Regions from separate parts of the Sporosarcina sp. Y1011 genome, predicted to be linked through region 2. Evidence: riboswitches for the same ligand, from Rfam matches in the RefSeq annotation. Region 2 holds a riboswitch; each other region holds the start of a gene.
What was found. A riboswitch is a leader RNA that binds a small molecule or an ion and turns the genes downstream of it on or off. The one in region 2 is predicted to bind S-adenosylmethionine.
Positions count from the first base shown of each region.

Region 1: linked by a shared signal. The riboswitch ahead of cysC (adenylyl-sulfate kinase) and the one ahead of AC25Y5_RS10465 (bifunctional homocysteine S-methyltransferase/methylenetetrahydrofolate reductase) in region 2 are both predicted to bind S-adenosylmethionine.
Region 3: linked by a shared signal. The riboswitch ahead of AC25Y5_RS00910 (methionine ABC transporter ATP-binding protein) and the one ahead of AC25Y5_RS10465 (bifunctional homocysteine S-methyltransferase/methylenetetrahydrofolate reductase) in region 2 are both predicted to bind S-adenosylmethionine.
Region 4: linked by a shared signal. The riboswitch ahead of metA (homoserine O-acetyltransferase MetA) and the one ahead of AC25Y5_RS10465 (bifunctional homocysteine S-methyltransferase/methylenetetrahydrofolate reductase) in region 2 are both predicted to bind S-adenosylmethionine.

Region 1 covers NZ_JBYHFP010000006.1:170,013-177,933, reverse strand. The annotation lists gene sat (sulfate adenylyltransferase) at 1-206, opposite strand, end outside; gene AC25Y5_RS10070 (phosphoadenylyl-sulfate reductase) at 208-939, opposite strand; gene cysC (adenylyl-sulfate kinase) at 1,173-1,772, opposite strand; SAM riboswitch class I at 1,954-2,054, opposite strand; gene AC25Y5_RS10060 (TraB/GumN family protein) at 2,194-3,363, opposite strand; gene AC25Y5_RS10055 (amino acid ABC transporter ATP-binding protein) at 3,813-4,562, opposite strand; gene AC25Y5_RS10050 (amino acid ABC transporter permease) at 4,601-5,257, opposite strand; gene AC25Y5_RS10045 (saccharopine dehydrogenase family protein) at 5,446-6,600, opposite strand; gene AC25Y5_RS10040 (transporter substrate-binding domain-containing protein) at 6,686-7,516, opposite strand.
Region 2 covers NZ_JBYHFP010000007.1:15,396-23,316, forward strand. The annotation lists gene metH (methionine synthase) at 1-897, opposite strand, end outside; gene AC25Y5_RS10465 (bifunctional homocysteine S-methyltransferase/methylenetetrahydrofolate reductase) at 890-2,737, opposite strand; SAM riboswitch class I at 2,810-2,917, opposite strand; gene phaC (class III poly(R)-hydroxyalkanoic acid synthase subunit PhaC) at 3,099-4,187, opposite strand; gene fabG (3-oxoacyl-[acyl-carrier-protein] reductase) at 4,270-5,052, opposite strand; gene AC25Y5_RS10480 (polyhydroxyalkanoate biosynthesis repressor PhaR) at 5,111-5,551, opposite strand; gene phaQ (poly-beta-hydroxybutyrate-responsive repressor) at 6,300-6,710, shown strand; gene AC25Y5_RS10490 (hypothetical protein) at 6,793-7,335, shown strand; gene AC25Y5_RS10495 (MaoC family dehydratase) at 7,395-7,799, shown strand.
Region 3 covers NZ_JBYHFP010000001.1:169,859-177,779, forward strand. The annotation lists gene AC25Y5_RS00885 (hypothetical protein) at 34-630, shown strand; partial or broken gene AC25Y5_RS00890 (winged helix-turn-helix transcriptional regulator) at 751-1,113, opposite strand; partial or broken gene AC25Y5_RS00895 (MFS transporter) at 1,369-1,609, shown strand; gene AC25Y5_RS00900 (aldo/keto reductase) at 1,675-2,514, shown strand; gene AC25Y5_RS00905 (aminotransferase class I/II-fold pyridoxal phosphate-dependent enzyme) at 2,707-3,873, opposite strand; SAM riboswitch class I at 4,042-4,152, shown strand; gene AC25Y5_RS00910 (methionine ABC transporter ATP-binding protein) at 4,255-5,268, shown strand; gene AC25Y5_RS00915 (methionine ABC transporter permease) at 5,258-5,929, shown strand; gene AC25Y5_RS00920 (MetQ/NlpA family ABC transporter substrate-binding protein) at 5,947-6,759, shown strand; gene pepF (oligoendopeptidase F) at 6,823-7,921, opposite strand, start outside.
Region 4 covers NZ_JBYHFP010000001.1:125,679-133,599, forward strand. The annotation lists gene AC25Y5_RS00630 (YitT family protein) at 1-584, shown strand, start outside; gene AC25Y5_RS00635 (GNAT family N-acetyltransferase) at 718-1,164, shown strand; gene AC25Y5_RS00640 (N-acetyltransferase family protein) at 1,243-1,758, shown strand; gene AC25Y5_RS00645 (N-acetyltransferase family protein) at 1,852-2,358, shown strand; gene AC25Y5_RS00650 (SIMPL domain-containing protein) at 2,674-3,324, shown strand; gene AC25Y5_RS00655 (spore germination protein GerW family protein) at 3,370-3,735, shown strand; gene AC25Y5_RS00660 (NUDIX domain-containing protein) at 3,766-4,521, shown strand; gene AC25Y5_RS00665 (PP2C family serine/threonine-protein phosphatase) at 4,518-5,189, shown strand; gene AC25Y5_RS00670 (hypothetical protein) at 5,427-5,606, opposite strand; SAM riboswitch class I at 5,745-5,851, shown strand; gene metA (homoserine O-acetyltransferase MetA) at 6,020-6,928, shown strand; gene AC25Y5_RS00680 (hypothetical protein) at 6,989-7,747, shown strand.

The DNA.
Region 1 (7,921 bases), on a different contig from region 2:
GTTGTTAACCTCATCGTATGGACGACAGAATTGTAGTCTGCTTCTGTTAGGAATCCACTTATAGGGCTATACGCCCCAGTACCAATCAAGTCTAGATCACTGCTAGCAATCTCATCTAATTCAACTGTTTCAGTTAACCCTTCCAATTGAAAATCTGGATTCCAACGATTAATTAATGTACCACCGTGCGGTTGACTCAAGCTCATATTAATTTCCTCCATTTAAGTTGATTTTTTGGTGTAATCCACACTCAGTTTTCATTTGATTTGCCCACCGGCCAGACCTTGAGCCTGACGTTGTATCACTTGGAGACGTACAGGGTACGCAACCGATACTAGGAAATCCTTGGTCATGAAGGGGATTATAGGGCAATTTATATTTATCAACATAATCCCAAATATCGGTCCACGTCCAATGAATCAATGGGCAAACTTTAACTGATTGGAACGTTTCATCTTTATTCACAAATTCGGTTAGACTTCTAGACGGTGATTGTTCTCGTCGAAGCCCAGATAACCAAGCAGTCGCATTGCTTAGTGCCTCTCGAAGTGGAACAACTTTCCTCATATGGCAACAACGATCTGGTTGTCTTTCCCATAGTTTTTCTCCATGCGCATCGGCCTGTTCTTCAACCGTTAAAGCTGGCTTTTTCATTTCTATATCGAGCTGTGGATAACGGGTTTTGATGTCATCGATGAGAGTATACGTTTCTTGAAAATGAAGCCCTGTATCCAAAAACACCACTTTTGCAGTTGGTTTTGTTTTCGAAATCAAATCAAGCATCACAATTCCTTCTACACCAAAGCTACATGCATAGACAAGATCAGCATCATATTCGTCATAAGCCCATCTCAAAACATTTAAAGCACCCTTTGACTCGTCGTCAATGTTAAACGTTTCAGTAGGTTTAAACCATGTGTCATACGTCAGTTTCACCATAGAAACTTCTCCCCTCATAAAATTAATGATGTAACTTCTCTTTTTAAGACGAAGTTAACCATTCAATGGTTAAAGCCATCTATTGTTCATATGTTCGGAATTTTACGTTCAATTAGAATTCCCGTTCTACTTATGATTGAAATTAACAATATCTTTATTATTCCTATGTGTCAAGTCGGTTTAAAGGTATTCTATTCCTACAACACCAAGAAGTTACATGTCTATTGGTTTTTTCAGATATATTTATTTTCGTTTAAATAATTTACGATGACTTTAACGGATTCTTCAACGCTTAGCTTATTTGTATCAATAGTGATTTCTGGGTCAACAGGTACGTCATAAGGAGCATCGATTCCTGTGAAATTTTTCAACTCTCCCAATCTGGCTTTCTTGTAGAGTCCCTTTGTATCGCGTTCTTCACATGTTTCTAAACTAGCCTTCACGTAAACTTCGATAAATTCATTTGGTTCGACGAGGTCGCGCACTTGATCCCGATCTTCCTTGTATGGAGAAATGAACGCTGTTAACGTGAACAATCCTGCATCAATCATTAGTTTTGAAACTTCACCGATTCTACGAATATTTTCAGTTCGGTCATCTGGACTAAACCCTAAATTCTTATTTAAACCATGCCGAACATTATCCCCATCCAACCGATAGGTATGAATACCTTTTTTATGTAACGCTGTTTCTAACGCTACTGAAATCGTCGACTTTCCTGATCCTGAAAGTCCTGTAAACCATAGAATTGCACTTTTATGCCCCTTAGCTTCTTGGCGATTGTCTTTTGTTACCTCTGATTCGTGCCAAACGATATTTGTAGATTCTGTCATTATTTTCTCCTCCATTTTCTCTATTTAATTTACAAAAAAAGACAACTTCTAAACCGATACAAATAATCGATTAAAAGATGCCTTTAGTTGTCTAATTAGCATGTATTCTATTACGTGGAAAATAAAAAACCACTTCTTAATAGTGCAAGAAGAGGTTAATTAATCGAACAAAAAATTTCTCTTCTTATCTTCTAAACTTTCGTTTAATGGAATTGGCACAGTACTAAACAGTCTGTTGCCGAGGTTTCATTGGGCCAGTCCCTCAACCTCTCTGGATAAGATATGAACTATTAAGTTGAGACCAATATTACATTATGAAAAAGACATTGTCAATGACTTATCAGATAATAAATTAAAGTCTATTGGTTTAATTGGTTTTAAATATCCTTCTTGTGTCGATAACAAAAAAGCTATCTATTTTTCATTTAAAGTTCTCAAAGAATACACGTATGACATCAGCCCCACCTATAAAGGTACCTAATGTACCTCCTAGGTTTGTGAGGACGACAACTAATAAGACTCGTGTTACCCTATTTGCCCAAAAACCTTTAATCGAAAATACATCTTCAGATAATCTTTCGAAATCGCCAACGCTTGGTCTACGGAAAAATGCCTGAACAATTCCGGATACCCACCCCGCTGCAATCAATGGATGTAGGGTTGTTATTGGAGCCGAAACAAAGGCAGCCAAAATGGCTAGTGGATGTCCAAGTGCCGCAGCCGCACCAATTGCCGAAAGACTACCCGTCCACAATATCCAACTTAGCGCTTGGTCAAAACCCGCGGAAGGATTTGAAATAAAAGTATATGCAATTATAGAAAGAAGGAGCACTGGAATTGCCCATCCAATAATTTTAGGTAGTTTTGATTTGACGGGCGTTTGCGATAATGCTTGTAAATCATGCTCATTATGAATTTCCTTGGTAATCCCTGGAATATGTGCTGCCCCTAAAACAGCCACTACTTTTTTCCCCGGTGCATCTTTAATTTTCTGTGCTAAATACTGATCACGTTCATCAATTAAAGGCTCCTTTAGTTTCGGAAAAGTTTCTGTGAAATCGTTCAGTACTGCATTTAAAGTGTCTTTTGATTTCATTTTTTCTAGGTCTTCTTCGGAAATGTTTTCTTTACTGAATATACTATAGACGACCGACGTGAGAAGTTGACTTTTCCCCATGAAACCGATGTTGCCCCAAATTCTGGAGAACGTTATTTGAATATTACGATCGGCGAGCACAAGATCCGCACCAACTTCTTTTGCCGATTTAATCCCCTGAATCATTTCCTGCCCAGGCTTTATATTAAATTGTTTTGCTAAACGGTTTTGAAAGGAGGAAATTGCCAGATTCATTAAAAGTAAAGATGCTTTCTTTTCTTTTATTACCTTAAAAATATCTGTCTCCTTCCACTTGCTTCCTTCCATGATAGATTGATAACGTTGTTCATCCAATTCAATACAAACCGAATCAGGTCTCTCTCTGTCGATTACTTCTTTTACCTGATCTGCACTTTGCTTTGAAACGTGGGCTGTTCCAATAAGAATTAATTCTTTTCCATCTAAATTTATTCTCGTAATATTGTCTTCTTGCATGAACAAACATCCTTTGTAGAACTAATTTCTTATTAGTAACCTCTATCCAGTGATCACCAAAAGACGGTCTAATATTAATAATGAATCAGTTTGAAACAAAATTCAATTATATTTCATTATTAATTAAATAAGAGTCGTTACACCAAGGGAAAATCGTTAGATAGAATATGTGAAATCCTTTGGTTAGACTTGCTTTAAAAACTTTTGCGTTCCTTGATCTTTAGGGTATACAAAGATTTCTTGTGGGTGTTCCCTCATCAAGAATAACCCCGCATCTTCATCTAAACTCCTACAATCACCGAGCGTAATCCCATTATTTACAACTTTATCACGATCTTTATCATTCAGATATTCCGCGGAGGCAATGTATGAACGAAACAACGAAAATTAATTATAACAACAAAAAAACACCTTTTACGACCAATGTGTCATAAAAGGTGCCCTTATAGTTATTCGACATTCAACAAGAACTTTTTCGTTCTTTCCTCTTTTGGCATTTGAAATATTTCTGTGGATGTTCCTTGTTCAATAATTAAACCATCATCCATAAATACAACCCTGTCAGCTACATCTTTGGCAAAATTCATTTCATGTGTCACAATCACCATTGTCATTCCTTCAGAAGCCAGATCTTTAATTACTTGCAGTACCTCTCGTACAAGCTCGGGGTCAAGAGCGGAGGTGGGTTCGTCAAATAGCATGACAAGCGGATTTAAAGCGAGCGACCTAGCAATTGCTACTCTTTGCTGTTGTCCGCCCGAGAGTTGCGCTGGATAGTGGTTGCAACGATCACCCAGTCCAACTTTTATTAGAAGGGCTTCAGCCAACTTTTTTGCTTCATTTCGTTTAGTCCCATGAATGACAATAGGCCCTTCCATGACATTTTCAATTGCAGTTTTATGGGGAAATAGATTAAACGATTGGAAGACAAATCCAGTCTTTTTTCTTAACTCTCGAATGTTTTTTTTTCGTTTACGTTCTAATTTCCCACCTGCAAGCACTTGAAATTCACCAATTTGAATAACACCAGCTGTAGGTTCTTCTAAAAAGGTGAGGCACCGTAGCAAAGTTGATTTTCCAGAACCGCTCGGACCCATTAATACGACCACTTCGCTCTTTTCAATTGTCAAATCGATTCCTTGCAATACTTCATTTAATCCAAAGCTCTTTTTCAAATTAGTAATTTGAATAGTACTCATGGTTTACCACCCCACATTCATATTTTCAATTCTATTTTTTACCGAACCAAGTATTTAGAAGTCTTAATTTCAAGTCTATTTAAAAGTGTTGTAAAGAAAGTGATTAATACCCAATAAATTGCTGCGGCCGTTAAATAGATTGTTAATGGCTCAAACGTTTTAGCTATTATTAAACTCGACATTTGTAATAGTTCTGTTACCGTTATGACCGAAACCAGTGATGTATCCTTAATGAGCACGATAAATGTATTTGACAAAGTTGGAATTGCTATGCGCATACTCTGTGGTAAGATTATTCTTTTTAATGCCTGTGAATAAGTCATTCCCATGGACATAGCTGCTTCCATCTGCCCATTATCAACGGCAAGTATGGATGCCCGGAAAGACTCAGACAAGTAAGCCCCAGCGTTTAAACTTAAAGCCAATATCCCGGAAGAAATTGGGTCTAGGGTAATTCCTATTTGAGGCAAACCATAGTAAATAACAAATATTTGTACCAACAGCGGTGTTCCTCTTATAATGGAAATGTATGTGCTTGCTATTCCATTCAAAATCCTAACTTTTACGATTCGTATGATTGCAGTGAAAAACCCAATAATGAGTGCGATAACAATTGATATTGCCGCCAAGAGAATAGTCATTAATGTCGCTTTTAGCAGAGATGGCAAAGAATCAATAATAATTGTGGCGTCCATAAATCCCCCTCCTGTCTGACAATTAATCTGACAAGTTAATATAATGAAATAAAGAATCCCATTGAACCTGCTGTAGCGCTAGGGGATGCCTGCGGCAAAAAAGCCAAGCAGGCATCGACGCTAACCTCACTGCTCGGACTGCCCCTTGTAAGTCACTTACTCTGTATACATTTGTTCAAGATATATAGTTACATTATTGTTTCTTCCTTACATTCAATTTCAATTCCAACACTATTCAACTCATCTATAAACGGCTGAAATCTATCTCTAATAATCAAATTTTCAATCGGCACTACGCCTGTCTCTGGTATTATTTTTAACGCAATCCACTTAGCTACAAGAGCTGCTGGAAGAGCAGTCGTTTTTGCCATCGATGTAATATTCCGTTCATGGTCAAAAAGATCAATCATTTCCCATGTATACTTTTTAGATTTTCCATCTTTCACCCCACTGACCTCTACCCTCACAATTGTTATATCTTCATTTGAGTCAGATATCATTTTAGCTGTAAGAATTTTTTCCGCAACTGCTCGTGGAGTAGTTACTGTTCCTTCTATGGATATTTCTTCTGTGTCTAAAAATCCCAATTCACTTAAAACGCCCATTTTCCCCCAATGACCAGGATAGCGGGCTGTTTTTTCATATAGATTTTTAACTTTTTCCCTTAGCACAAATGCTGTGCTATGTGCATCTGTTATAACCGTTTCACAAACACCTACCGGGTCTGAAAAAATAACTTCTTCGAGTCCCGATAAAGGGGGCAATTTTATAAGCTTTCCGTCCTGTACAGCCATCGCGGGTTTTGTGTATAAACCCAGTACACTTTCTAAACGGAAAACTACTTGATACCACAGAGGTGGAACAGGATGCCTTGGAATACCACCACAAGTCATAATTGCTTCGTCAGCTTCATCCAGCAATTCTATACCTTGTGCCGCTAAAAAGTTTGTTATACCTGGTGCAACACCGCACCCGGGAATGATAATAACACCTGCTTCTTGCGCCTCATCATGTAATGCTATTTTTTCAATGAAGTCTGAACCGACAAGATCTACAAGGTGGCATTTTGCTCTAATAGCTGCCTTCACTGCTATTAAACTTAAGGAATGTGGTAGACATGCTACTGCTATATCGGCACCTTTTAGGATATTGAAAATATCCTCTTCTGTTTCCAACGGTGCTGCTACCCCAGTTACCTTTGGACTATTTGTATTTTCCAGACACTTCTCAATGCTATTTTGTCTTCCATCAACTGCTGTAACTTTATCTATTACGGAAAACTTAGCGATTTCACTGACCACTGTAGCTCCAATCATTCCCGTTCCTAATATGACAACATGCAATTTACATACCTCCCTTATCTACGGTTACAGGATAAAGAAAACATAGAGTGATCAATAATCCTCATTGATCACTCTATGCGTACGGTTATTTTTCTAAAGGTTCTGTCCCGAACCATTTTTTGTAGATTTCATTATAAGTACCATCTTCTTTCATTTCGCTAAGGGCTTCATTGACTTTTGAAATAAAGTCTTCATTTCCTTTATTGACAGCCATTCCAATTTCGTCTTTATTTAATATTCCACTAGTTATTTTTAATGGAAGATTATTCTCTTTAATATTGTAGCTCATTAATAATTGGTCGTTTATAATGACATCCAATCGTTTGTTCGTCAAATCCTGAATGTAGTCACTGACAGCTTTGTATAACTTTACATCGGCCCCATCTACACTATTCGCAACCTCTTCAAATGTAGTTCCGCCCCCAACGCCGACTTTTTTTCCTGAAATATCTTCAAGTTCTGTAATTCCTTCTGTTTCTTCACGGGTAACCAATACAGAACCGGTTATTACATAGGGTTCAGTAAAATCAACGCTTTTTTTACGTTCCTCAGTCACGGTCATCTGTCCGATGATAATGTCGAATTTATCGGCCTTCAGACCTCCAATTAACCCATCCCACTTTGTTGCGATGAATTTTGCCTCAACACCTAGCTTTCTCGCGATTTCGTTGGAAATATCAACGTCAAACCCCTGGAACTCATCTTTGTCATCTAAAAAGTTAAATGGTGGATATGTTCCTTCGAAAGCAACATGCAATGTATTGGATTTTTCAATGCGATCCATCACGCTTTTAGTGCCGCTTTCCTTACCTATATTTTCATCTGTATTCTCGCTTTTCACTTCATTTGAACCGCAACCTGCAATTATAGTAATCATAAAAATGGTGATAATCGTCAAAATAATATTCCTCTTCATGTCATATCCCCCTTTTAAAATCACAGAAATTCAAACAGCTACTATACAACTATTCTACGTATCTGACTTTATTCCTATTCCTTCATTATAAAACAAATGTTACCAGAGGTCAATTGACTTATACGAAAATTCAGTCAACTAAAAGAAGAAATGACTATATGAGCATTGCATTTTTATAATCTGTTTGATTTAAAACTGCCGCATATCTGTTGGGAGCTTCCCATCCTGTGCCGTTATCGTATTTATAGACCAGGCCGATTATGCATCCTTCGAATGTCGGATACTAACGGAAATAACCATCTATATAGTAGATAGTGCAGCGGGCTTTTGCTCGGCCGTTCGTTTGATAGATATATCACTGAAACATCCGGAACCCGACTAAATTACGAGATGGTTATTTGTCTT
Region 2 (7,921 bases):
TTTAATATGAGCAGGAGTCGTTCCACAACATCCGCCTACCAAGTTTAACCAACCTTTTTCTGCAAAGCCTCTTAGCTTTTGAGAAAGTGATTCTGGTGACTCATGGTAATGTCCTTCTTCATCGGGTAATCCTGCATTGGGATAACAACTGACATAGCCGTCAGATATTTCTGATAGTGAACGGATATGATCTCGCATGAATTCAGGACCCGTTGCACAGTTTAAACCTACAGAAAGTGGTTTCACATGCTCAATGGAAATATAGAAAGCCTCTATACTTTGTCCAGCTAGCGTCGTACCCATTGGTTCAATTGTTCCTGAAATCATTATGGGAAGTTCTTTTCCAGTTACTTCAAATGCATCTTTAATACCAAGTGTAGCAGCCTTTACATTCAGCATATCTTGACTTGTTTCTAATAGTATTAAGTCACTTCCACCGTCAATCAATGCCTTCGCTTGGACAAAAAAGTCATGTTTCAGCTCATCAAATGTAATACCACCTGTTACAGAAAGTGTTTTTGTCGTCGGCCCAATTGCTCCTGCTACAAATCGAGGCCATTCACTTGTCGAGAATTCAGCAGTACATTTTTTTGCAAATTGAGCTGCACGAAAGTTAATCTCATGCGCTTGGTCTCCCAGATTATAATCATTCAATACAACTGGCGTTCCACCAAACGTATTCGTAGAAATAATATCAGCACCTGCCTCTAAATATCCACGATGTATGTTTTCAATAACTTCTGGGTTTACGATATTTAAATATTCATTACATCCATCATATTCTTCTCCGCCGAATTCTTCCGGAGAAAGGTCCGCATTTTGAATCATCGTTCCCATTGCACCATCAATAATTAATATCCTTTTTTGAAGTTCTTTCTCAAGTAAACTCTTAGACATAACTGTGATCTCTCTCTTTCTGTGCATCTATTTCTTTAATATAATGAATCAATTCAAGTGACGTATCATATCTGAGGAAAGGCGTGATAATGTAAATTCCATTAAATAATTCTGCCGCTGTAGCTATGAGTTCCTTCGCTATTTGAATACCTTCTGCAGTCGCTCTGTTTTTGTCATCTCCACACGCACGCATTCTTTCAAGTGCATCTTCTGAGAGCTTAATTCCAGGTACCTCGTTATGCAGAAATTCCGAACTTCTGATGCTTGTGAGTGGCATAATACCGATGAAAATGGGTGTAGGTAAATGCTTTGTCTGCTCGTGAATTTCTATGATTTTTTCTTTTGTAAATACAGGTTGTGAGATAAAATAATCTGCACCTGATTCAATCTTCTTCTCTAAGCGTTTTACTGCACGATCCAGTACACGGACATTCGGATTAAACGCTGCAGCAACAGAGAAATTCGCTTTCTTGCGGAGAGGTTTACCTGAGAATGAAATGCCCTCATTCAACTGTTTAATTAGTTGAATGAATTCCATACTAGACACATCATATACACTTGAAGCTCCTGGGAAATCGCCTATTTTCGTAGGATCACCGGTTATCGCCAATACTTCATGCAATCCAAGTGCATCCAGTCCCATTAAGTGAGATTGGAGCCCGATTAGATTGCGGTCCCGACATGTAATATGAACAAGCGGGCTAATCTGGTGCTCCAGTTTCAACATCGATCCCATCGCCAAATTGCTAATGCGTGGGGAGGCTAATGAATTATCTGCCATTGTGAGAGAGTCTATGCCTGCTGCATTTAACGCCTTAGCACCTTCAATGAATCCAGTAATGTCTAAATGACGTGGTGTATCCAACTCTACAATTATTGTTCTTTCTGTCTTTACTTTCACATGAAGCGGCTTTGTTTTTTGCGGTTCTGCCTCTCGAATTACAATCGGCTTTCTAGGAGTCACTATTTTTTCCGAGATTGGCGCTAGATTTCCAATGTATTTTTTCGCAGCCTCAATGTGCTTTGTCGTCGTTCCACAGCATCCACCAATTAAGCGCACGCCCTCTTCCCGGAGACGCAATGCAGCTCTCCCAAAATAATCAGCTTCTGATTCGTAGACAATCCGTCCATCCTCAACATCCATTAAACTAGCGTTTGGAGAAGCGGAAAGAAATGCTTTTTCAGGAAGTGTTACTTGTTCGAAAGCTTGAATCGTATGATGTGGTCCCAGTCGGCAATTGACTCCTACTATGTCCGCACCCAGTGCTTCAAGCTGATGAAACGCTTCGTTAAGTAGCATTCCATTTTGCAAAATGCCTGGATCATGCATTGATACTTGGGCAATAATTGGCGTATTTGTTAGTTTGCGTAAATGCTTTACAGTAGCAACAAGTTCTTCAAAATCATAATAGGTTTCTAGGAGTAACCCGTCCGGATCCCCTGCCAATAAGTAATTGGCTTGCTGATCAATCATTTTTATTATTTCTTCAACCGTCGCATCACTTTTACGAATCCCACGGATACCGCCTATCGTACCAAGTACAAACTGTCCACCTGGTGCAGCAGCTCTTTTTGCAATTTGAATTGCTGCTTCATTAATTTCTTTTACTTGATTTTCTAAACCATAACGCTCCAGCTTAAGCAGATTGGCTCCGTATGTGTTGGTCTGAATAATATCTGACCCAGCCGTAATATAATCTAAGTGAATTTTCTCCACAATCTCCGGTTTCTGTAGATTAAGCTCTTCGTTACAGTACTCAATCCCATATGAATAGAGCAGCGTCCCCATAGCCCCATCCGCAATCAATATCTTTGTCTGCAGTTCTTCCAGTAAGCCCATTCCACCCAATCCCCCTTTAATACAAAAAAAGCCTTCCATGAAAAGAAGACTTAACGATTTAAAATTCGTTCTTCTTCATCTCTCAGGACATTTCTCTCCTGCTGGAATTAGCACCTGACCATATTATGGCTGGTTGCTGAAGCGTCATTGGGCCAGTCCCTCGACTTCTCTCGATAAGAATTCAATATTCAGTTTCACTAACTATGATTATCCTATCGTTATAACTCGTATCAGTCAAGGACTTTTTCGTAAAATGCGAATATTCTTTTCCTTATCATTTTTATTTTTCTGACTTCAAAAAAATAAAAGCTGCTAACACAATAATATAATCATGTTAGCAGCTTTCACTCGTATTATATTATTATGAAGAGTGTTTTGTTAACCATTCTTCAATCAACGGAAATGTATTGTTAATGGCTCTTCGACCAGCAACAACTGAAACGTGACCTGTATCGGTCAGATGGAAAGTCTTATCTCTACTTGAGATTTTAGCGTTTAGTGGTTCTACTTGGTTAGGAGAAGCGATGACATCATGCTTTCCGGCAATATTTAATACATTTGCCGTAATCTTGCTTAACTCCACTTTCTGTCCTCTAATATAGAGTTCATCATTAATTAATTTATTCTCTTGATAAAACTCACCAATCCATTGCCTATAGGCTTCACCTGGAAATGGAATTCCGTCATTCAACCATTTCTGCATCAACTTCCAATTGTTAACGAATTCCTCATTATCCGCGCGATCCGCCAGACTGATATAAGGACCATAAAAATTGGCTATCGGATTTAACAGCTTGTTACCAAAATCAATCATATCATGAGGAATCAAACCAAGTGTGTCAACTAGTTTATTCAAGTTAAAATGACGTTTGTCTAACCAACTCGTATATAAACCTGCATCCGAAAAATCAAAAGGGCTCGTCATGAAGATTAAATTACGAATTGGCAGTGTAGGATGGAGTGCCGTAAAAATAGAAGTCATCGTCCCACCCATACAATAACCGAGCAAACTGATTTCCTTGGCATCCGACGTTTTCAATACTTTCTTAACAGCGCGCGGAATATAATCTAAGATATAATCATCTAATTTCATATATCGATCTTCATAACCCGCAGTACCCCAATCCAGTAAATAAACGTCGTGGCCTTTGTTTGTAAGATGTTCGATTAGACTATTGCCAGGTGTTAAATCCAATATATAAGGTTTATTGATCAATGCATAAACCATTAAAATAGGGACGCTATTTGTTTTCTTGACTGTTGATTGATAGCGATATAGTTTCGCTTTATTCTTTGTCCAGATAACTTCTTTAGGTGTTTGACCGACTTTTGGTTCCGGCTCATTTGTCAGTACCGACGTCATCCGTTGAATTCGTTCAAAACCTACCTTCATATCATCAGGCATTGTATCCATCCATTTGTCAGCATCTTTCATACTAGAATAACCCATTTTTTTCCTCCTATCAAAATTCAATCATTTATAAGGGCTTCCTTGCAGAAGACCCTTTCCATAAGTAAAAAATGGTAGGTTATTACATGTATAATCCGCCATTCACATTGATTGTTTGCCCCGTAATATACTTAGCTTGTGTAAGGAACAATACAGCTTCTGCAATTTCTTCTGTTTGGCCCAAACGTTGCATTGGAATTTTTGCAATAATACCCTCTTTTACATTTTCAGGCATTTCTCCAACCATTTCCGTTTCGATAAATCCAGGACAAACAGCATTGACAGTAATTCCACTTCTAGCTGTTTCCAATGCCAGTGATTTCGTTAAACCAATCAATCCCGCTTTTGATGCCGCATAGTTTGATTGACCGAATCCGCCAGCCTGTCCGATGATTGAGCTTATGTTAATGATTCGTCCAGACTTTTGCTCCAGCATATGATTAATAACTTCCGATGTTGTATAGAAAACACTGTTTAGATTGACATCGATTACTTCATTCCATTCCTCATTAGAAAGCTTACGGAATGTACGGTCTCTTGTAATACCTGCATTATTCACGAGAATATCAATCTTCCCAAAACGATTGATAACTTCAGCCATGAAATTCTTTACATCGTCCGCTTTAGAAACGTCAGACTGAATTGCACAAGAAATTCCACCTTGTTCTTCAATTTCCTTCACAACTGCTTCTGCACTATCAATTCTAGATTGGTAATTAATCGCAACAGATGCGCCATTTTCAGCTAATACTTTAGCGATTGTAGCACCAATTCCGCGTGAACCCCCAGTTACAACTACCACTTTCCCCGCAAGTGGTTTGCCAATCGTACTTTTTTCAGTTACTTCTTTTATTTGTATAGTCATATCCCCACACACTTCCCATCACTCTATTTTTTACCCCTTAAATTGAACAAATCTACTATTACTTTTTCAACTCTTTCGGTGCGACCACCGTTTTTTCTTTCTCTATACCTTCAAGCACCTCAAGAACTTTATCCAGTTTTCTCTCCAAGTTTAGGACAGACCTTCTTAACTGACTAATTTCTTTTGTCGCATCTAGTTTACCTAATTCTTCTTCGAATTTATCTTCAAGATTGTCAACTTTGCCTTCTAAATTAATGACGAGAGATGCAACATCCGCAAGTTCTGCTCGCGTAGGCATATTCATTTGTTTCAAATAAGACTCAGTCGCCTCATTTGAATACTCCTGAAATTGCAGGTAGTAGTTTAGGGTCTCTCCCATTCCTTCGGAGAAAGATTCCTTCTTCAACGATTCTTGGATTGCTTCGTTCCAGTTCGCCTCGGTTTGTTCGTAAATGTTTTTCCACATTTTAAACGGATCTAGTGGCAATGTTTGTGACAATAAACTTCATCTCCTTTTAAGTAATAAGCTCAGCAAGTACCAACTGACCCCCTGTACATAATTATACGGATAGATAAATTTTAAATGAATAATCAGAAAGGGCTATTTATTCTCACTTCTACTTGTTTATTCAACACCATTCGACATATAACGCAATACTGTAGGGGTTTTTTCACGTTTTTGTAAATTGCTAGTTAAGAGTCGTTTCACTTCTTGACGACTTTACCAATGTATGAATGCTGGTTCATACATATGCTTAAGACAATAATTTAGTTGAGTTTTTTTACTTCTATACAATAAACCAGAAATAACCAGTGAATATCTTAATCACACACTGGGCACTACGTGTATAGGCTTTTTTGGATCACTTTGGATTTAACGACTTCTAAATCATTTTCGAGCACTTCCGCTCTATATAGAAGCTAATCTATTTATTTCTTTCAGAGCAACTATATTTTCACTAGAATATTGTAGGAATGCGACAGACGATTAATTACAACAGATTTACCCCTCGGTTAAAGTGTCGTGATTAATTCGCCGAAAGCGGGCCGGAAATAGTACAGTGGAAATTGCATTCTTCAATCCCTACTCACCAACGTTTTATATTAGTAAATGGTTAATTCAACTTACGTAATAACATTCTTTACGTACTCTATTTTATACTTTCTCAATATTCATGTTTGACAAAATAAACATATAGGTGTAAATTACATCTATAGACATTTATTGTGTTTGGAGGTGATAAACGGTGGATTCAAATCAGGGGACATCCAAGAATGACAAAACTACCAATTTAGGAACTCCAAAAAACTTCCTAATTCCAATCATGCTATTACATCTACGTGATTGGAATTCTCATGGCTATGAATTGATGCAAAAGATTACGCAATTCGGGTTCGATTCAGTTGATCAAGGGAACCTTTATCGGATTCTACGACAACTTGAAAAAGATGAAATGGTCACATCAGTTTGGGATACAACATCCGGTGGACCAGCAAAACGTATTTATTCGATTACAGCAGCCGGTGAGCAATATTTAGAGGTTTGGGCAGGTTCGCTTGGGCATTACCAAAAAATGCTAAATCAGTTTTTCACTTTATACAATCCATTTTTCACTCCTTTCATGTCGCCTTCGAAAGACACAGATAAGGAGAATTAAAAGAGGGTCCAATGCACATTCGTTGCATGCAACCATATAGGGTTCTATGTTTCACGTTTATACTAAAAAGGGGGAATTATTTATGACGAAGAAATTAACAGAAGCTCAAAATTCACTTGTTGCGGTAGATTCACTTAACGAGGTACAATCACCAAATGCTATCGATTCTATCTGGAATGGCTGGTTGAATAGTTTTAAAACACTTCAAGGATTCCAAACTGAAATTGATGAAAAGTCATTACAGGCAATCGATAGTCAAAAAGAAGTGTTAAATTCTACACGCGGAACACTGAGCAAGCTAGAAGAAGAGGCTAATAAAATAACTGCAGAAGTAAAAGAAAGTTTGCAAAATACTTTAAAAACGATTGAGATAAATCAAGTCGGGTCACCTGTTTCCACTTGGATAAACCAAATTGAGGAGATGAACAATTCGGTTCAAGCTCTTTCTTGGAACCCTAGCAAGATCATGTTGGAGTTTGTTTCGAAATCTCAAGACCAGTTGGAATCTAATGTGAAAGAAGCATTGAAGCAGCAACAACAAGTGCGTTCTGAAGCATTGAAAACAGTTGAGAAATTAACTGAGCAAATAAAAGAATCGCAAAAAGGACTTCTACCATCAATTTAATATCCAAACAATTGAACTACTTGCAACTGAAATTCAGGTTTACTAGGAGGAGTTAGGTAATGCCAACCTATGATGAATTAAAAATCGGTGATAAGGCAAACTTTTCCAAAACCATTTCTGAATCTGATATTTACCAATTTGCCGGAATTACAGGAGACTTCAATCCATTGCATATTGACGATGAATATGCGAAAAAGACAGTCTTCAAAGAACGCATCGCACACGGCATTTTAACGGCTGGATTTATTTCATCTGTGCTAGCGATGAAATTACCGGGTCCAGACACCATTTACTTATCACAAAATCTTCAATTCAAAGCTCTCGTTAAAATTGGTGATACTGTCAATGCGGAAGTTGAAGTGTTAGAAAAGAGAGATGCAAAAAATATTATCAGACTTCGTACACTCGTAAAAAACCAACATGATGAAATTGTCATTGATGGTGAAGCTATCGTTATGAAGTGATATATTATTTTGTCGAACAAAAGGACGCCATTCAAGGAACATGGCGTCCTGGCAGTTCAATCTCCCTCACTTTTTCGACTTGAAGCTATTGGTTCGAAGCAATACTAAGAGATAGTAGAACG
Region 3 (7,921 bases), on a different contig from region 2:
AATTGACCATACATTATACGGGGAGTTGACTTTATGTATCGTAAATTCTTTAGGAGGGATCCATCTACCACTCAAAAGGGAAACAAACATCGGAATATCGGATTATTGCTTTCCCTCGCACTTTTTTCATTGCTGATTGCAGCATGTTCGGGAACGGGGCCAGAAGACAAAAATAAGATTGCCATTCAAACTGTACTTGACCATGAATTTACTGCTCCCGACAAAGAATTTATTAAAATTTTTAACGATTTGATAAAAAAACAACGCAACAATCCGGATACACCGCCGGATGATACAGAGTTCACCAACTATCTGTATAAGATATACGGACCGCATTTCACTGAATTAGGATTTGATAGACACATTCTAATTTACCCTTTGAATTATCAAGTTGCAGCTGATAACTCAGGCTATCAAATTACTGTCGACAAGATTGACGTGGAACAAAGCGAGGATCGGCCCAGTGACTACGGCTTTACGGTTCATGTAAAGTATAAAAAAGAGGGCGGCAACAAAAAGAAAGCCGAGATAACGGGCCTTGCGGTATTACCCAAGGAGGGTAATATAGGAGAGATTCGCTATAATCAGGACTATGGTGAGCTCGAAAAAATCATAAAGGGTGATTTTTAACGCACTACAAAGAAGGCAGAGATGTTATGACAATGAAAATATTGCAGTCGAAAATAATCTCCCTGAAGAGTGGAAATAGAGATTCCGTGTGTATGGAATCTCTTTTTTTTATGCAGTCAGTTATCTCAGTTTATCGTTCAAAACTCTATCACCTAGGACAGAAAATTTATCTCCATATAGCTTCGTGATATGAACATCCCCCATGCACATAGCGCATCCAAAATGCTCCCAAACTATATTCACTTAGCTCATACTCCACTTTCGGGGGAACCTGGTTGTATGCAATCCGGTTAATAACGCCATCCGCTTCCAGTTCACGCAATTGTTGCGTAACATTACTTGCGTAATATCAGGCATGAGTCGTTTCAATTCATTGGTTCGTTTTTCACCATGAGTTAAATGGCAGAAGATCACACATTTCCACTATCCGCCAATCATTGTTAATGTCGCTTCCACAGATATATTATACTTCTTTTTAGTCATTATAACCCTTCTCTTTAGGAACCTAAAAGTACCTGTATCACTAATTGGTTCCTACAGCACTTTAAAGTGCGTACTTTTCTATATGACTCTTGTGAATCATACTAACATAAGCGGTGGGTTACACGATATGAACCTCCCACGACTGAAGTCACGGGTGTTCTTGGCTTAATCATAAATTTTAGCTCTCCGTCGATTTAATCATACAACGTGAGAATAGATAGGAAAGGAAAAGAATTACTTTAGATAAAGAGAAGTATGTTTGCGCTGCTTGCCTTAGCTGTCAGTGCATTTGCAATTGGAACAACAGAGTTTATCAGTGTGGGGCTATTGCCGCTGATTTCTCAAGATCTCGATATATCGGTTACAACAGCTGAGCTGACCTTTTTCGCTCTATGCACTAGGCGTAATGATTGGTGCGCCAATTTTAACGTCACTCACTTCTAGAATGCCGCGGAAATCATTACTGCTGTGGATTATGGTAGTCTTTATTATAGGGAAGCAATTTTAGACGAGAAATGATTGCAATATAGTGGTAATTACAACATTGGAGGGAATTGAGTTATGGAAAACTTACAATCAACAACAACATTGCAAAATGACGTGAAAATGCCTTGGTTGGGTCTTGGGGTATTTAAAGTTAAAGAGGGACAAGAACTGGTGAATGCAGTGAAAACTGCGATTACACATGGTTATCGCAGTATCGATACAGCCGCGATTTATCGCAATGAAGTCGGCGTGGGACAAGGTGTTCGTCAAGCTATGGCGGAATCTGGAGTTGCAAGAGAAGATCTATTCATCACATCAAAAGTCTGGAATTCAGAGTTGGGGTACGAAACGACAATCGCAGCTTATGAAGAAAGCTTAACTAAACTAGGTGTAGATTATTTGGATTTATACCTTATTCATTGGCCAGTAGCTGGTAAATATAAAGAAGCATGGCGCGCAATGGAAACCCTTTATAAGGAAGGTCGGGTTAAAGCAATCGGTGTAAGTAACTTCCAGATTCATCACCTGGAAGATTTGATGAAGAATGCGGAAATTAACCCGATGCTAAACCAAGTGGAATATCATCCACGTTTGACACAAAAAGAACTGCATGCATTTTGCCGGCAACATGATATTCAATTGGAAGCATGGTCTCCACTTATGCAGGGAGGGTTGCTCGATAATACGGAACTTCAAGAAATTGCCGATAAATATGGTAAATCCATAGCCCAAGTCATTTTACGCTGGGACTTACAAAATGGCGTTATCACAATTCCGAAATCGACGAAAGAACATCGCATTGCCGAAAACGCTACCGTGTTCGATTTCAAGTTAACGGCAGAAGATATGGCACGCATCGATAGTTTGAATGAGAATCATCGAGTTGGTCCAGACCCGGATAACATTAATTTTTAATATGAATCAACATAAAAAAAGTAAGGGATTAAAACTACACAAGTTTTGATCCCTTACTATGGTAATTAGATGAGTGGAAATAGTGAATACGGTGTAGAAACTGTGCATAGGCATCTTTCAGGGACAGCCAAAGCCATTCCTAAGCGCAAGCGAAGTTATAAGTATTCTATATTGCAACATGCACAATAATTCTTAAGAAAATAGACCGAGTTTTTCAATCCTTGCAATAGCTTCAACTATACGATCTTCTTCTACTAATAAGCCTACGCGTACATAACCTTCGCCATGTTTTCCGAAGGCGTGTCCGGGTGCAACGGCAATGTCCGCTTTTTCCAATAGTAAATTGGTTAAAGACTCACTTGTATATCCTTTTGGAACAGGCAACCAAGCGAAGAAAGAAGCTGTTGGGGCAACGACGTCCCAACCGATTCGTCTACATTCGGCAATTAGGACATTTCTGCGACCTTCGTAGAGGGATACGAGTTCATCTACACAATCTTGACTTCCTGTTAACGCAGCCGCAGCCGCGCGCTGAACAGCCGGGAAAATATCAATGAATAGATGGTCTTGTAATAAGTTGATTGCTTCTATGATATCGGCATTACCGATAGCGAAGCCGACCCGCCAACCGGCCATGTTATAAGTCTTTGACAACGTGTACGTTTCAATACCAACGTCTTTCGCACCTTCCGCCTGGAGGAAACTGACAGGCTTAACGCCGTCAAAACCAATTCCGCCATAAGCGAAGTCGTGAAGGATTGCAATATCATTGGCTTTCGCCAAAGCAACAGTTTCTTCGAAAAAAGGTATATTGGCAGATGCGCTGGTTGGATTATTCGGGTAGTTCAGATACATTAATTTTGCTTGTTTTTTTTGTTCTTCCGTTAAGGCATTATAATCAGGTAAAAAATCATTCTCAGCTACCAATGGCATTAAATCATATTTAATGTTTGCCAAGCTTACACTTGATAAATAATCGGGATATCCAGGATCCGGAAGCAAAAGTAATTCACCTTCGTTCATTATGGCAAGCGGTAACTCAACCAAGCCGGGTTTTGTACCGAATAGAATTGCGACTTCTGTTGTCGGGTCAATTTGAACATCGTATTCTCGCTTATAAAAGTCGGCAACCGCCTGTTTTAATTCGGGCGTACCTCTGAACGGGGAGTACCCATGTGTTGCTGGATCTTCAACCGCTTCTTGAAGTGCTTTTACAATGTGAGGTGGAGTAGGTTGATCGGGGTTACCACGCCCCAAGTTAATAACGTCTCGTCCTTCCGAAAGAGCTTCTTCAACATTTCGTACAAGTGACGCGAAAAAGTGCGGCGGTAAGTTTTTTAATCGATTTGATAGTGCCATTTAATAACCCCGTTTTCTATATAGTAAAAACTATTATTTTAAGGTTAGTATACATGGATTGAAGCTTAATTGACAATACTTCCGAAAAGGATGGCATGATGATAGGTTGACAAATTAATTAGAAATGATTAATATAAATAGTATATTATCAAAACAATAATATAATGGTACTTATCAAGAGAGACTGAGGGATAGGCCCGATGACGTCCAGCAACCCCTTGTGTAAAGCAAGGTAGGTGCTAACTCCTACAGAGTGAACTTCATTCTGAAAGATGAGCTGAAACCTTTTTCGGTGCTTCTTTCTTATTATGAAAGAAGCATTTTTATATGGTCAGGCATCCAGAGATTTCATACTTCCATTTAGAGAAAGAGGAGATTTTCATGATACAAATACAAAACGTGTCGAAAGTATATACAACTAAAGAAAGAGTTGTTACCGGCGTTGACAATGTGTCGTTAGACATTAACACAGGAGAAATTTTCGGAATCGTCGGTTACTCGGGCGCAGGGAAAAGTTCACTTATCAGATGCCTCAACTTATTGGAGAAACCAACGAGTGGAACAATTTTAGTCGACGGTTTAAATCTGATGAATCTAAAAGGAAATAAACTTCGTCTGGCGCGTTTGAAAATCGGAATGATTTTTCAGCACTTTTATTTAATCAGCCAAAAGACTGTATTTGAAAATATTGCATTTGCATTACGAGCTGCAAAAACATCTCCCGATAAAATAAATACACGGGTGACAGAGTTGCTTGAAATGGTCGGACTTTCTGATAAGCGTGACGTCTATCCTGCACAGTTAAGTGGTGGCCAAAAGCAGAGAGTGGGCATTGCTCGTGCGCTCGCGAATAACCCATCCGTTTTGCTTTGTGATGAAGCAACTTCCGCACTCGATCCGAATACAACGCTATCAATCTTACGGCTTTTGAAAAAAATCAATAAGGAATTGCGTATTACGATTGTTCTTATTACACATGAGATGAATGTAGTGAAGGAAGTTTGCGATCGAATGGCGATTATGCAAAACGGCAAAGTGATTGAAGAAGGACAAGTATATGATATCTTTTCAAACCCTCAAGAAACATTAACCAAGGAATTTATCAGTAGTGTCGTATCATTTGATGTTCCATCAGCAATATTGAGTAGGTGTACGGGACAACTCGTTAAAGTTATGTTTAAAGGGGATGTGGCGGGCGAGGGAATTATCTCAGATATGGTCCAGCAATTTAGGGTACAAGGTAATTTCCTTCATGGCTCGATTGAATATATTCAAGAAATGCCTCTAGGTACTTTTTTAATGGAACTTAAAGGGAAAGATGACGAAATAGAAAAGGCCATTGCCTATATGTCATCGCGGGCTGCCCAAGTGGAGGTTATTGAATATGGGAATTGATATTCAACATGTTATAGAGTTAATGCCTGATATTACGAAAGCATTTGGTGAGACGCTTTATATGATAGGTATTTCTCTTGTCATTGCGCTGGTTATTGGATTGCCGTTAGGAATCCTATTGTTCACCACGGAAAAAGGACTGTTTTTAGAGAACAGGGCATTGAATTCAGTTCTCGGTTTTATCGTCAATATGGTTCGTTCTGTTCCGTTCATTATTTTACTAGTCGCGCTGATCCCATTGACTATTTTAATAGTAGGAACTCCGATTGGTCCTGGCGCAGCGAGCGTTTCGTTATCTGCTGCTGCGATCCCATTTTTTGCTAGAATCGTGCAGACTTCGCTACGTGAAATTGATAAAGGCGTCATTGAAGCTGCAATCGCGGTTGGTGCGACGCCATGGATGATTATCAAAGATGTGCTACTGCCGGAAGCGAAGACAAGTATTATTCAAGGCGTGACAATGACAGTCATTAGTTTAGTCGCCTATTCGGCGATGGCAGGCGTTGTCGGCGGTGGAGGAATCGGGGATTTAGCAATTCGATTCGGTTATTATCGTTACGACAATACGATTATGGTTGTTACTGTCGTGATATTAATAATTTTTGTACAACTAATTCAATTTGCAGGAGATCGTATTTCAAAAGTTGTTGATAAAAGATGATAGGGAGAGAAAAAAATATGAAAAAATTTCTATTTGTTGTAGTAGTCCTTATACTTGGAACAGTGCTTGCCGCTTGTGGTGGTAAAGAAGAAGCATCTGATGATAAATCATTGAAGCTTGGTTCGACTGCAGGACCGTACAGCGATATGTTGAAAAAGGCGATTATTCCTGGCCTTGAAGAAAAAGGATATAAAGTGGAATTAGTGGAGTTCAGCGATTATATTCAGCCGAACAACTCACTAGCAAGTGGCGATATTGATGCAAACTTGTTCCAAAACACGACTTACTTAGAGAATGTTGTGAAAGAAACTAAAGCGGAATTGTCACCACTGATTATCGTTCCAACAGCTCCAATGGGGATATTTTCCAATAAATTCAAGTCGATTGAAGAAATTGAGGAAGGCGCAAAAATTGCCATTCCAAACGATCCTGTCAATGGGGCTCGTGCTCTATTAGTGTTACAAGACGTGGGTCTAATTGAATTCGATCCTGATGCAGAAGTATTAAAAGTATCCGAAAAGGATATCACATTGAACAAGAAGAACTTGGTATTTCAACCTATCGAAGCGGGACAGCTTCCACGCTCCCTAGATGGCACTGATTTAGCAGCTGTTCCTGGAAACTTTGCACTTGCTGCAAGCATGAATTTATTGGATGCGTTGGTTCTGGAAGATATGCTTGATATTTACAGAAACGTTGTTGCAGTAAAAACGGAAAATACCGATAAACAATTTGCTAAAGATATTATTGAAATCGTAGAGTCAGCAGAATTTGAAAAAGTGATAGATTCGGATTTTGAAGGTTTTGGTAAACCCGAGTGGATGAAGTAAGAATTTCAAAATAGATAGCAAAAAGCTGGCGAGACCATTACGGTTTCGTCAGCTTTTTCGAATTTATTGTGAGACATTGGCATTTTCATTTGCTTCGATTTCTTGCGTCAAAACGATGAGTTCATCAATCAAATCACCGATGTACGCAATTGTGTCACGTAATGGTTGTTCTGTTGTAATATCCACACCAGCCATTTTTGAGAGTTCAGCAGGTGATTTTGTACCGCCCGCTTTGAGGACATCCAGCCATTCATCGACAGCGGGTTGACCTTCTTTCAAAATACGTTTAGACACTTGTGTGGAAATCGTAAGTCCAGCACTATATGTGTATGGATACAATCCCATGTAATAGTGGGGCTGGCGCATCCATGTTAGTTCGGCACCTTCATTAATTTCTACAGCGTCCCCCCAGAACTCTTCAAGGACTCCGCGTTTAAAGTTATTTAAGACACCCGCATTGACACTACCACCTGCATCGATGCGTTCATACACTTTCCGCTGGGATGCCGCTTCCAGTAAGTGTGTCACGAAATTATGATAGTATGTGCGTGAAACAATGGATGAAATGACCCAACGTTTGAATTTGGGATCATCCGAGTTTTTTAACAAATGATTCGCAACAAGCATTTCATTCATCGTTGAAGGGGCCTCGATGAAGTACATGGATGGACGAGCATTGAATACATTCTGCTCACGGTTCGCATTATAGAAATGGCCTGCATGACCAAGTTCATGGGCTAGTACAAATACGTCTTCCATGCTACCGGTCCATGAAATAAGAATATATGGGTGGTTACCGTAGGGGCTCGAACAAAAAGCACCCGTCGATTTACCTTTGTTCTGAGCAAAATCTATCCATCGCTCTTTATACGAACGATCCACCATGTTAACATAGTCTTCGCCCATGATTGCAAGAGCGTCATCTATATATTTCTTCGATTCCTGAACTGTTATTTTCGGCTCATAAGTCGGATCAAGCGGAACTTTCAAATCAGCAAATGTCATTTTATCAAGTCCGTGGGCTTTTTGCAGAAGGTTTGCATATTTACGCATATGAGGTGCAAGTTCATTCGTGATCAAGTCAATTTGACGGTCATACATGGATTTATCAACTTCATGATTGAATAATAAGTAGTCGAAAATCGTGTCATAGCCGCGTAAA
Region 4 (7,921 bases), on a different contig from region 2:
TAACAATGGACATGAAGCTCGCTGTCGACAATCCATTGTTGAGTGCGATTTATGGAGGCATTATGCTTGGTGTCGGTCTCGGCATTGTGTACAGGGGAAACGGTTCGACAGGCGGTACTGCTTTAATCGCTCAATTGGTCAAGAAATACACCGGCCTTTCGAGTGGCTTTTCCCAGTTGCTTGTAGATGGACTAGTTGTCGTCGCTTCGGCATTTGTCTTCAACTTCGAACTTGCACTTTATGCGATGATCGCAATTTATGTTACGAGTAAGGTAATTGACTTTGTTCAGTTGCAAACGTCACCGACTAAATTGGTTCTCATCATTACGGATAAAGAAGAGGAAATCCAAGACATCATCAAAAATGAAATCAATCGAGGATTAACGAAAATCAAAACAATCGGCGGCTATTCCAATCAAGAGAAAACAATGATTTTATGTGTCGTCGAACAAGCAGAAGCCGTCTATTTCAAAAAGCTTCTTCAAAAAAAGGAGCCGACTTCGTTTGTCATCTTCTTGAATGCATCTGAAATTCTCGGCAGGGGCTTTTCTAAAGCGCAATATGACGTAGACGATATGAAATGAGTTTCAATAAAATGACTTGACGCGGAGAGCATTTATCCGTATCAAGTCATTTTTGCTTGTTAAAAGGTTTTATTGTAGCGGATGTCGAAATAGACTGTATGTTTAAATTATTTGATTGATGGGAGGAATAGAGATGTCTTATACAGTAAAACAGGTTGATAATTTAGGGGAAATAGATATTGCCCATTTAGTGAAGGAAAGTGAAACAGAAGGGTATCGATTTTTAACACGGTTGGTCAATGACTATCAGGATGGAACAAATACGTTCAATAAACCGGGTGAAGCTTTATTATCTGTTAGAAATGAAGTAGGTAATGTAGTAGCAATCGGCGGGGTGAATCAATCACCTTTTTCCGAGGATACACAAGTTGCTCGTTTGCAAAGATTTTACGTGCTGGATGAAGCTAGGCGGCAAGGTGTAGGATCCCTATTACTCAAAGAAATCGTCGACCATTCACGAAGTACGTTCAATGAAGTGACAGTACGAACAGATTCATTCAAAGCAGATGCTTTTTATAGGGCAAATGGATTCGAACTGGACGACTCCGCTTCCGAGACGACACATTTATTGAAGTTATAGTAGCTGTCAACGGAATCGTTTCTGTGCCTTGCATGGAAGCGATTCTTAATTTATATGGTCAAATTGAGGGGGATTGGAATGGGTTTCCGCATAGCAAATAGAGAGGATGCAACTGGTGTAACAAAAGTCCAGGTGGATAGTTGGAGGACGACATTCAAAGGGATTGTGCCGGACGATTTTTTGAATAACCTCTCATATGATAAACGGGAGCCGATTTGGAAGCGAGCGATTATCGAGAATAATTTATACATAGCAGAGGATGAAAATGGTCATGTGATTGGATTTTCTGCAGGTGGAAAAGAACGTACGGGTACCTACAAAACGTATTTAGGTGAATTATATACGATTTTCATTTTGAAAGAGCACCAAGGAAAAGGGCTTGGTAGATCACTGGTTAAATTGGTAGTAGATGATTTAAAGAGAAATAATTTGAATTCAATGCTCATATGGGTCATAAAAGAAAATCCAGCATGCCAATTTTATGAGGCACTAGGCGGAAAAGAAATTGATACCAAAGAAATTGAAATGGGGGGTAAAAAGTTGATTGAAATCGCATATGGATGGACCGACATAACTGATTTTAAAAGTAGCTAATATATGTAAAATTAGTGGGGAATAACTTTTTAAAGCGAGAGAGAAATATACTTAGCTAAACCATTGCCAGGTCTTCTTACAACAATGAAAGGAGTGAGTAAGATATTAATTCGAAAAGCAAAGGTAGAAGATGCAAAAGGAATTGCAAAAGTACATGTGGATATTTGGAGAACGACATACAAAGGAATTGTACCGGACACTTTTTTAAAAAGCCTTTCCTACGAGAAGCGTGAGCTGATTTGGAAAAAGGAGATAACAGAGAATCACGTATACATAGCAGAAAATGAAAATGGTCAAGTCATAGGATTTTCTACAGGTGGAAAAGAACGTACCGGGAAATATGAAGCATATACAGGGGAATTATATGCAATTTATCTCTTGATAGAATACCAAGGACAAGGGATTGGGCGATTACTTTTTCAGGCGGTTGTGGAAGATTTGAAATATAATAATTTTAATTCAATGCTCATATGGGCGATAGAAGAGAACCCGGCTTGCCTATTCTATGAAGCGTTAGGTGGAAAGAAAATCGTTCACGGAGAAATTGAAATTGATGATAAGAAGTTGTGTGAAGTCGCATATGGATGGGATGGAATGTAAAAATAAGGAATTCGAGAAGATTATCTAGATTATTGCCCGAGAAATAATTAAGCAATTTTGTGTAGATAAGGTATGCACGGGAATAGAAGTAAAGAACCTGTCGGAAATTAAACATCCATTTTCTAGGTTATTATAATCATTATAATATTTGGTAAGAAATCCAATGCAGATGTTTTTGAAGTTCTCGAAAAATGGATGCATCTCCGTTAGAAGTTAGGTTTCGTTTCTCTGTTTAGTACTACTTCAATTATCTTTTCCAAGCAATTAGCATACTATCTAAAGAAGCATAATGATGCTCAGGAAAGGTGGAGGCAAATGTATTATCCGTATGCACAACAAATGAGTCGACGGCAACATCGCGTTATGACTGTTACAGGGATTGGGAGTCTTTCAGTTGCCCCGGATACAGCTCAAATTCAATTGGAAGTAATTACAGAAGCTAAACAACTTAGCCATGCACAGCAAGAAAATGCTTATTTGATGAATCAAGTCATTGAATCATTATTAAAATTAGGAATTGCAAGGAAAAATATACAAACAGTTTCGTATAATATACTTCCTGAATATGACTATATTGAAGGTGAACAAATATTTAGAGGATACGAAGTGACAAATGCAATCACTGTAAAAATTTCAGATATTGATCAAGTTGGAAATGTGATAGACGTGGCTGTTCAAAACGGGGCTAACAGGGTTTCAAACATTCAGTTCACTGTTGAAGATGAACAACTTCATTATCAAGAAGCATTGAGCCTAGCATTGAAAAATGCTCTCGTTAAAGCGCAAACCATTGCTGCGACAATGCAGCTGCAACTTGACCCTCAGCCAATTAAAATTGTAGAAGAATTAAAAGCAGAACCCATCTTATATCGTTCTTTTTCAGCGAAGGAAATGGCAGTGGCAACTCCGATTGAACAAGGACAAATCACGATTAACGCTACTGTAAGAGTTGAATTTCAATATTAAAACGGAATCCCAGTAATGACGAAAACTTAAGAGAGTAGGAGAGAAATGGACGCTGAAAAAACTGCTGTATACCAATCACCAGTTGGAAGGATATTTGAAAAATTTAGACGGCAGCGGGACGTATCGTTGGTTTTCGGTGAACCGGTTGAATTTAAAAACAAAAAAGTTCTTCCTGTAGCAAAGCTCAATTATATCGTTGGCGGGGGAGGGGGTTATTCGGAAGAAACTGGAAATTCTTCGGTAGGCCAAGGAGAAGGAGGTGGGGGGCGTATTGCCATCCGACCTCTAGGGGTCTATGAAATAGATTCGGAAAAAGTTAGGTTTAGACCTATCATTGACCCTAAATTCACTTTAATACTCTTTTCTGTTTTCACATTGGGTCTAATTCGGTTATTGAAAAATGCTCGTTAAATATGTATTTGTTTAAGGGAGAATCATTATATGCTGTATCGCAGAAAAACGTACAAGATAGAACCGCCGATGTACGAAACGTTTACACAGTTTTTCCACACCTATTTGCTACCGAATCAGCTGACGCATGGGGCGCAGCTGGTTGGACGGTGGGTTAATGAAGAACTGACGGAGATTATGGCATTATGGTCATACGATAGCAGAGCACATTATGAAACGGTGGATGCCGCCATCCGAGCTTCTAAAATGCATTCACAAGCGCAAAGACATCGAAAAACATTCGGTTCGTTATATACCTCATCAAATGAAGAGTTTTTCACTTCAACAGGGGATTATGGGCAATCTAAACAGATTGTTGCTGTTAGTGGTTACATTGTAAATGAGGAAGGACAGGTATTGCTTGTACGGAACAATCACCGAAATGATACATATGAAATGCCGGGTGGACGAGTCGAGCCAGGTGAAACGTTAAAAGAAGCGGTTAAACGGGAAGTGCTAGAAGAAACAGGCAACTACGCTGAAATCGGTGACATGGTCGGCGTTTATCAAAATATCACGGCGGGCATCATCTGTATAGTTTTCCGTGGGAGAGTCATTTCTGGTGTGACGGCTGCGCAGCCTCCTGAAACGATTGACGTACAATTTGTTGACTTTGATAAAGAACAAGTAGAAGACTGGATAAAACGCCCGCAATTCGTTTCTAGAGTGAAGGATGCCTTGAATAAAGTGACGATTGCCTATGAGGGTTATGAAGTGAGGCCATATCGATTGGTCGAGCGTTCATGAATAATCACTCTTGGGTTGGAAGTGAAAAGGACTTTATCGATGAACGGGATGTTCGGTGGGTTAATCGTATGGCAGTTGGTCGTTTTGGAGGTAATTCTTCAGCGGGACAAACCAAGAATGAGGATGGCTTTGTTATTTGGCAAAATGAGGATTGGGAATTCGCGGCTATTTTGGATGCACATAAAAGTGCCGAAAGTGCGAAACTTGTCATTGATACACTTGAACAGTTTAAAAGTGATTTTGTAGAGATTATAAACATAAAGGGTTTTCTGGATTTTAAATATTTGGAAGTGAAGCTCCTTGAAATTTTTCAATCCGAGAAGTTTTTGGACAAATGCAGGTGTGTCACAGGAGAAACGGCTTGTCTTATCGTAGTGAGGAAAGCTAATTATGTATGGTGGTTTTCCGTTGGAGATTGCCTAGTATACGTATTGCATCCGGATCTGATTGCGCTGAACCAATTTCAACTCAACCAAAGGCAATTCTTCGAGTGGATTGGTCAGGTGAATACGTTTGAGCAAGCAGTACCATGCTACACTTCAGGAACAAGAGAATTGAGAAAAGGGAACAACCTTATTTTTTTGACGACTGACGGTTTGGTGGAATGCCCAGGCGAACCTTTTTCGAATCCATTAAATCTTGTTGCTGAGCTGAATGAAAAAACTTGATGAAGGTATTTCACAGTTGTTAAAGGAAATTGAAAGACAAAATGTACGAGACAGTACAACAATTGTTGCATGGAATGTGGAAGTAGAAAAGGAAGGCAGCATCCCGAGCGATTATAGGGGATGAAGGCAGATTTAAAGCAAGCGCAGAAAGCAGACTGAGTATAAATAAACTCCCGCGTCAGCATGACGCTGGCGCGAGGGTTCATCGTTTTACTTACAGTTTTTTGTTTAGGTTACTCATTTTCTTTTCTTTTCATTTGGATTCATGCGTTCACGCTTTGGTTTCAGGGAACTCAGTTCAGCAAACTCTCGAGCAATTTCTTCACTCATGTCACCAGGTTTTATTTTTTGGTTTTTCGGTGTCTGCGGTAACGAACGCGCATTGTTCCCGCCAGTTTTGTTGTCATCTCTCCCCATTGTAACAGCTCCTTTCATTTCAATAAGTACTTTGTTAAGGTGGCTTTATAAGAGGGATTTATCCGATGAAAATTTTTGCAATAGAAAAAGACCTTTTACAATAGTAAGTTAAGTAGTATAATGGAAGTTAATTAAATATTCTTATCAAGAGAAGCAGAGGGAATTGGCCCTGTGAAGCTTCAGCAACCTCTGACCTAGTCAGGAAGGTGCTACCTCCAACAAGATCAATTCTTGAGAGATAAGAGCTTAGAGCCTAAAAAGAACCCTCTTTTCTTATCCTACAGAAAAAAGGGTTTTTTATATTTTAAAAAGGTAGGAAGTTATAAGGTTTTCAAGATGAATTGCATCGAGTTGCAGGAGCCTACCGCTATTTAAAAAATCATACATATAAAATCGAAAAGGGGAGACGACAAATGCCAATCAATATACCGAAACAATTACCGGCAGTAGAACTATTGAAGAAGGAAAAAATATTCGTGATGGATGAAGAACGTGCAACATCTCAAGATATACGTCCTATGACTATTGCAATTCTAAATTTAATGCCTGAGAAAGAAAGAACTGAGTTACAGCTTCTACGATTGCTGGGAAATACACCGTTGCAAGTAAATGTTACATTTTTGAATACAGCAACACATGATTCGAAAAATGTTAGTAAAACACATCTAGATGCATACTATGCGACATTTGAACAAGTGAAACATCGCCGTTTCGATGGCTTGATCATTACCGGTGCACCCATTGAGCATTTGGAATTTGAAGATGTTAACTACTGGAAAGAATTAACGGCAATTATGGAATGGTCAAAATTAAATGTAACATCAGTTTTACATATTTGTTGGGGTGCTCAAGCAGCTCTTTATCATCATTATGGAATCGGGAAATTTGAATTGCCGAAAAAATGCTCAGGCGTTTTTACACATCGTTTATCCGATCCTACCATCAATCTTTCACGAGGCTTTAATGATGAATTCAGAGCGCCGCATTCACGCTATACGTCTGTCTCAATAGAAGAAATTGAAAATGACCCTCGTTTACTTCTACTCGCCAAGTCTGAAGATGCAGGAGCTTTTATAGTCCTTTCCAAAGACAACAAACATATTATGGTTACAGGTCATTTGGAATATGACGCGGATACACTTGCGGAGGAATATGCACGTGACCTTAAAAGAGGGGTAGACATTGAGATACCACAAAACTATTTTCCGAATGATGATCCCACTAAAGAACCTTTGAACACATGGCGCTCACATACTCATTTGCTTTTCTCAAATTGGCTTAATTATTATGTCTATCAAGAAACGCCTTATGTGTGGGAATAACTGTTTAATGACCTTTTTATCGTATAGTGCATAAGATAATACGACAAAGGGGGAAAAAGTGTGGGGTTGTTTATCAATGAAAAAGGGCATCCGAATGTCTTTAAAAATAATGAGGACATTAAAAACCAAAATCAAGAACACTTCAAATTAGACCCTTTAGCGGAATGGATGAAAGAACAGAAGGAAGCGACCGAAACAACCAACCGCCGGTTTAATATGATGGAGAACTTACTGAAACGACAAAGTAAAGCACAATCAAATCGAATGATATCAATTCATGATCAACTATCGGAATTAAAAGAAAATGATATCCGCCGGGAAAATTTTGAGAAGGGGGCACAAAATTCGTTTTCGAAATTAGAAGATAAGAATCAAGTGCTTCTTGAGAGGTTTTGGAACCTGAGAAATTTGAATCAGGATTGTAATGTGCAAGTAAAGGGGATAAGTCAATCAAATCAAGAAATTATAAAGCGCATTGAAATAATTACATCTGCAAACGAGGAAGTACTCTTTAAAATAAATGAGCAGATGAATCAGCAACAGCAATTATCTCACCAATTTTCGCAGCATAAGAACGTTCAAAAGGATGTAATCATAAGGTTGGACAACCAAGAGGGATTGTTGGAGAAGGTAGTTAGACAACTGGATAATCTCCGCTCTGCCCTTTACGAGCGAACATCCTTTTTAACAAGAAAAATAGAAGGCAGCTATAATACGACAACTTCGCGCGTTCCTAAAGTACTGAGCGGACAGGAACAAAATTCGACACGTTTCATGTTAAATCACAAGCAGGAAGAAAAAGAGGAAAATACTGAATGAACAGGTGACGCTCACTTGATTTGAATTCAAGCATGGTAATTGATATAGAGAGAGCTGTCCAACAGTCATTTCACATGGCTATTGGATGTGCTCTCTTTTTAATAATTAAACTTCAAGATACTTACATGTATAGGCGATAGGTAATAATGGAACACTTCCTCTATAGTGGAGGTG